Regions from separate parts of the Shewanella sp. N2AIL genome, predicted to be linked through region 2. Evidence: riboswitches for the same ligand, from Rfam matches in the RefSeq annotation. Region 2 holds a riboswitch; the other holds the start of a gene.
What was found. Region 2 has a riboswitch for cyclic di-GMP ahead of MO387_RS00530 (glycosyl hydrolase family 18 protein). Riboswitches for the same ligand answer to the same signal wherever they lie in the genome.
Positions count from the first base shown of each region.

Region 1: it holds a riboswitch for cyclic di-GMP, as region 2 does, so the genes downstream of both, gbpA (N-acetylglucosamine-binding protein GbpA) here and MO387_RS00530 (glycosyl hydrolase family 18 protein) in region 2, are expected to answer to the same signal.

Region 1 is NZ_JALBYT010000023.1:68,143-71,562, reverse strand. It holds gene katB (catalase KatB) at 1-653, shown strand, start outside; gene MO387_RS14235 (TMEM165/GDT1 family protein) at 780-1,334, opposite strand; cyclic di-GMP riboswitch class I at 1,745-1,844, shown strand; gene gbpA (N-acetylglucosamine-binding protein GbpA) at 1,967-3,412, shown strand.
Region 2 is NZ_JALBYT010000001.1:112,477-115,896, reverse strand. It holds gene MO387_RS00530 (glycosyl hydrolase family 18 protein) at 1-1,482, opposite strand, end outside; cyclic di-GMP riboswitch class I at 1,597-1,685, opposite strand; gene MO387_RS00525 (ROK family protein) at 1,997-2,782, opposite strand; gene MO387_RS00520 (aminopeptidase P family protein) at 3,165-3,420, shown strand, end outside.

The DNA of each region.
Region 1 (3,420 bases), on a different contig from region 2:
CTTACCATATCAATCCATTTGATTTAACTAAGGTTTGGCCACATAGCGACTATCCATTGCTTGAGATTGGGGTGTTAGAGCTGAATCGCCTGCCACAAAACTACTTTGCCGAAGTTGAGCAAGTGGCATTGGCGCCCAGCAATTTGGTTCCCGGTGTAGGGGCTTCACCCGACAAGATGTTGCAAGCGCGTTTATTTGCCTATGCTGATGCCCAGCGTTACCGCATTGGTGCCAACTACAACCAGTTACCGGTGAACTGCCCACATGCCGCTAAGGCAAATCACCATCAACGTGCGGGCGCTATGGCGGGCACACAATGTCCTTACCATGGCAGCCAAACGGGGGCCGATGCCACGGCAAACTATGGCCCGAACAGCACTGCGGATGCTCTGGTTGAACCGGTAAACTTTGCCGAGCCACCACTGCGTTTAGAAGGCGAGGCGGCGCGTTATAGCCGTTATAACCAAGACGACTACACCCAAGCGGGTAATCTATATCGTATTTTCTCAGAAGCAGAGAAAGCACGCTTAGTGGCAACGATTTCGGGTTCACTAAGTCAAGCAAGTTTAGATGTGCAGCAACGTATGCTGGCACATTTCGAACAAGCCGATGCGGATTACGGTCAGCGTATTAGAACGGCATTAGGGTTATAAACTGCGTTTCTAAGAAGTTAAGCTTCTAAGTCGACACTGTTTATCTCAATAAAACCGTCGTAAGTAGAAAGGCCAGTGATGTTTATCACTGGCCTTTTTGTTGTGGTAATTCAAGCTTTAAAGCATTTAGAACAGCAGAGTGACAACGCCTAAGAGTGCGAACAATACGGCGCAGCCGCGGTGTATCCACAACATAGGTAATTTTTCGGCGCTGAAATGGCCTGCGATCACCACAGGTACGTTGGCAAGCAGCATGCCTAAGGTTGTGCCTGCAACCACCATAGTTAATGAATCGTATTTTGCGGCTAACACTACCGTTGCGATTTGGGTTTTATCCCCCATCTCGGCGATGAAAAACAGGATAAAGGTGGCGAGGAAGGGACCCATTTTGTAGAAACGGCTCTCTTCAGCATCGACTTTATCTGGGATTAACACCCAAAGAGCGATCGCGAAGAAGGACGCGGCAACTAAATAGCGGGCAAGATCTGGGCTGACCCAGTTAATCGCCCATTGGCCAATCCAAGCGGCGGCAAAATGGTTGAATAAGGTCGACAGCAAAATGCCTAAAATAATGGCGGTTTTATTTTTAAATCTTGCGGCAAGAATTAGTGCAAGTAATTGAGTTTTATCACCAATTTCGGCAATGGCAACCGTAAAGGTTGAGGCAAGTAGGGCTTCCAAGTGTGATCCTTTAGGGGTGGTTAAGACATAAGCACAATAAACCGTCCACCCCTAGGTGCAGTCATTGTGCTCAGGTCTTGCTGGGCAAATCGATGATTTGCTGTGAACACCATGGCGTGTGGCCAAGTATGTTGATGTTCACCCTAGATGACGATGGTTCGACATCCAGTTAGCTACTCCCCCGAAGCGAGGTGGGCATTATACCTAAGTGAATTTCGGTTTCAAGCACGAGTTTATTACAGTAGGCATGAATGAATGTTTGACGGGTGTCAGAATAATACCGCGCGACATTCTGTAATTATATGAATATAAATGGATTATTTTTTGACAGCGTTGTCTTTTGTTGCTAATTTAGCCAAGTCATTTCTACTTGATTACATACTATTAACTCGTAGTGATTCGATGACACCTACCGTATTTGGCAAACTAATTGAAAAGTTAGGACGCAAAGCTTCCGGTCTAAGGTTGTAAATGGATTTTTTAGTGAACTAAGATAGCGGAGTTGCCGCAGAATTCGATTTCTGTGAAAGATAAACGACTGCTGTTTAATGCTGTTGTTTGCCCAAATACCACTTTTATACCTAAGCCCAAGCCAATACTGGCGAAGATGGGTGCAAATGGAGTGCATTAAAGTGGCAAATCCTACTGTTTTTTCCCCTGTTTCTAGATTGAGTTTATTGGCCGCCGCAGTGATGGCGGCAAATGCGTTTGTGAGTATTTCTGCACAGGCACACGGTTATGTTGTGGCGCCAGAGTCACGTTCCTATGCCTGCAAAACCGGCAACAATGCCAACTGTGGCGCTGTGCAATGGGAACCGCAAAGCGTTGAAGGACCATCAGGTTTTCCTGAGTCAGGTCCTGCGGATGGCAAACTGGCGAGTGCGGGTAATGGTGCTTTCTCGCCTTTAGATGAACAGAGTCCCAGCCGTTGGTCAAAGACGGATATCAAAGCGGGCTGGAATAAGTTCAGTTGGCAGTTCACCGCCAATCATGTCACCCGCAATTGGCGTTATTATTTAACTCGCCAAGATTGGAATCAAAACCAAGCTTTAAGCCGTGCGAGCTTTGACTTAGCGCCATTCTGCGTAGTCGATGGTGGCATGGTGCAGCCACCTAAGTTAGTGACCCATGACTGCTATGTGCCAGAAGGCCGCAGCGGTTATCAAGTGATTCTAGCCGTGTGGGAAGTGGGTGATACCACCAACAGTTTCTACAATGCTATCGATGTGAACTTAGATTCGGGTCCCGTCGTACCGGGTGAATGGCTCGATGTGGGCGACATCAATCCGTCACTCGATCTCAAGGCGGGCGATAAAGTGATGACCCGAGTGTTCGATGCCAATGGTGAGCAACCGGCTAAGCAAACAGTGATTACTATTAGCGATGCGACTCAAGGTGATAAACAAAATTGGCCTTTCCTATTAGCGAGCGCGATTAATGCCCAGCAGTCTCAGTTAAAAGCGGGACAAAAAAATGCATCAGGTGTGATTGAGCCTGTGTATGGCAAAAACGACATTTTTACTGCGACAACTTCAGGTATTGAGCGTGTCGAAGTGGGATTTGATCTGGCGCCCGCACCGGGTAACAGCTTAGAAGTCACTTCACTTGCCGACGATTATCAAATTATCGACGGCGCGGCGCAGGTTCGTTTTGACGTCACCAGCAATGCTGAAATGTTAGTGTCTGCGTATTTGTTTAGCCACGATGGCACGGCTGCGGGTTTTGTGAGCCAAACCGTTAATAATACTAGTGCGAGCTTAGTGTTAGACGTGGTTGCGCCTAAAGCTGGACATTATCACTTGCAGGTTAAAGCTGAGCCTAAACAAGGTGATGTTATTCAGCAGAACTTTGATCTCTTCTTAAAGGATCAAGCACCAACGCCGGAAGCGGATTTTGTTTTCCCTGAAGGGGTGAAAGGTTACGTTGCAGGCACCACAGTGTTACAGCCTAAAAATGGCAAAGTGTATCAATGTAAGCCATTCCCCTATAGCGGCTATTGCATGCAGTGGTCGGCTTCTGCCACAGGATTTGAGCCAGGTGTTGGCGCTTCTTGGGCTATGGCGTGGACTGAGCTGTAAATTAACAT
Region 2 (3,420 bases):
CCAACCGCTCCCCATGTACTCGTTCACTATCTGGCGATAATCCACCACGCCATCTTCCCATGTGCCTTTCACTTTGCCCGCCGCTGTCCCTGTGAATGGGTTATTGCCCGTGTAGCCATTCACACCTGTCCAGCCGCGGCCATACATAGCGGCACCAACCACAATTTTCCCTGGGGTTACGCCTTGAGTTAACAGGGCTTTTACGCCCTTGTCAGTGGTGTAGCGGGTATCTGGGTCCCAACTCGCCTCATAAAGATTGGTTTGATGACCGAGTTCAGTGTTCGTCCAACCGCCATTGAAGTCGTAACTCATCAAGAAGATGTAATCCATGTACTGCTGAGCGGCCTGATAATCGACCTTTGCCATTTTTTGAGCATCGATACCAATTGCGGAAGTCAGTTCATAGGTACGACCCGTCTCAGCACTTAACTCGTCGAGCATGGCGCGCAGTTCACGCATCAAGGCCACATAGGTTTCACCGTCATTGGCATTACCTAAGTTTGGATTCGCACCGCCACCACCTGGATATTCCCAATCAATGTCAACGCCATCGAAGAACTTCCACGTTTGCAGGAATTCCTTCACCGATGCAACAAAGGTATCGCGCTTAGTTTTGTCGCCAAAGTAGAAAAAGGGATCAGATAACGTCCAGCCACCGACCGAAGGCAAAATCTTTAGATCGGGGTGGGCTTGCTTCAGCGCCATCAATTGACCGAAGTTGCCTTTGTAGGGATCAGAGTAGTCACTCACCCCCGCCTGTGGCATTTGAATTGCCGCCCAAGGATCGTGGATAGCGACTTTAAAATCTTCACGGCCACTACAGGCGCGTTGCAGCGCTTGGAAACTGCCGTCGATTTCTTTCAAACTATCGTTAATGCCATCACCACCACAAATAGGGGTAAAGCCATATAAAATATGAGTTAAGTTCTGTGCTGGGATCTTATCGACTGGGAACTTACGGCCGTACACACCCCATTCTACAAAGTAACTGCCGACCACTTTGCCCGACTTGTTAACGTATGGACGATTGTTTTCTTTAAGCGGAGCATTGAGTGGCACTAAATGGCTGCCATCGGTATCGGCCACGAGGATTTCTTTGGCATCGCTCGCCGTACAACCATCGCTGTTACACAGTTGCACTTGCATCTGATAACGGCCGCCTTTGTTCACCTTAAAGTTAGCGGTGCCCGAAGCGCCTGAGGGGCCCTCCCAAGCGACATTACCGTTGAGCAGCACTTGGGCTTTATTGCCCACATCGCCACTCCAAAGGTTCCAGCTGACGGACACGTCGGCGGCATCTTTAATGGTTACCAACTGATTGTAAGCCGTAGCAGCTTGATTAACTTCGATAATAGCGAACTTGGTTTCACCCCAACCTATAGTCGGTTTGCCGGGCGCTGCGGCAAATGCACTGGCACTCACGGTAGATGCCAGCGCCGATGCCACCAGCAAGGCTGATGTTGAAATTTGAGTCTTGAACATGAGATATCCCTATTGAATTTTTTATATGAATCAATAAGGCAAACAAAGCGTAGACAGGAAACAACACTCTCTTAAGACCATGCAACACGACAGACAATTGCACGAAGAAAAACCTGTGGTATCCCCGCTATCATAGGTACAGACGAACCCTTAGACCGGAGGCTTTGCGTCCCAGTTTTTCAACTGGTTTGCCTTTTACACGCAATGACAACGTTGTCATTACGATAATCAGCATAGACGTAAGCGCAATAAAAATGCAACAAAATATTATCAACTAAGGTAGTGGTCTGATAAGAAAGCAATTAAATACAGTTCAGCTATTTCTAATATTTACTTTGATAATTAAGGCTTTGCTGACTATTTTAGCCATAAAAAACAGGACACGATAAGCCAAAGGCATCACCTGTCCTGTTATCAATTTCACTATTTATGCTGCGAATACTGCTTAAATTGCTAGGGCTGAGCCGCTGAACTCTAATAATTCAAAATCATAAGCAAACAGCATCTATGATCCTTATACGCGTGGATAATCCCTTGCGAGCATCACAGATAAACCTCTGCACACTAAGGTTTCCATATCATCGACGCGGTTGATTTTCATCTCAGCTAAGGGCGCGCTCAATGCCATTTGCTTTAAGCTTTCGAGGCAGCCTTTGTAGTAAGGAGCACTGTTCATCATGTTACCCGCGAGCCAAATCCGATTGGGATTAAACAAATTAACGGTCCACGCCAGCCCCATACCAAGGTAACTGCCCGCACGGTATAAATCATCCTGAGTGGTGATGTTACGGCTGCGTACAGAATCGCCACTGGCGAGTTGTTCTAAACTAAATTCGCCTGATTCTGTCATCACGCGGCAATGGCCCAACTCCCCTGCCACCCCCGTCGCTCCAGTAAAAGCTTGCCCATTAAACGCAATTGACATCCCTATCCCAGTGCCGCACATGACCAACAACTCACAGGCATATTTGGCATCGCACGTGGCTTGCATACCCGCATCCATATCGTTGCAAATAAACTTAAGCTCGCCTTGAGTTTTCACTGTGTCAAAACTCAAACCATTGAGTCCGGGTAACGATTTACAGGCAACCAAACGATTATTTTGTACGAGTCCTGGTACGCCAATCGCTAATTGGTAATGCTGTAAATCGTAATCGCGTTCAAGTGCAGCGATTTGATTATTTAACTCTTCAATTTTAAAACCTTCGCCTGTGGGGATTTTATATTGTTCTGTATGTCCCGCGAGCTGAAGTTCGAACAGGGCTGTCGTACCGCCCACATCTATTGTTAGGATTTGCATCGCTTACTCCACTGATACATGTGCCCCACTCTGACCCCGAGCGAAGATGGCAAATGTTAGCATAGGGTCCAAATGTTAGCGATTGAATAAAACTTAAGTAGCTAATTTGTAAGGAACAAGTCTAAAAAAACATGACTGACATTTTGTTTTACTCAGGTTTTATGCTAAGAGTCACACAAATAAATTAAGGATTTAAAAGCTTAGCTTGCCCATCACCGTCAGCACAAATTCACGATTGTATACAAAATCCTTTATTCGCTCCCCTTGCATCTCGCGCGTTAGGCTTGCGATAATCCGAGCTGGTTAGAACTCAAATAAACGTATCCTTAGGCAAGCTTTGCCTACCGACTTGCACAGCGTGCCAGTCTCACTTGGAGCCCATATGTCACATTCTATCGCCAGCCGCCTCGACGCTATTCGCAGCGAATTATCTTCTGCCAATCTCGATGCTTTTATCATTCCCCGCGCCGACGAGTATCTGGGCGAATATGTGCCAGAACACAACGAACGTTTGTACTGGGCAACCCACTTTACCGGTTCGGCAGGCATGGCTATCGTATTGAAAGATAAAGCAGCAATATTTACCGACGGCCGTTATACGGTGCAAGTTCGTCTGCAAGTGGATGCTGCACTTTTCA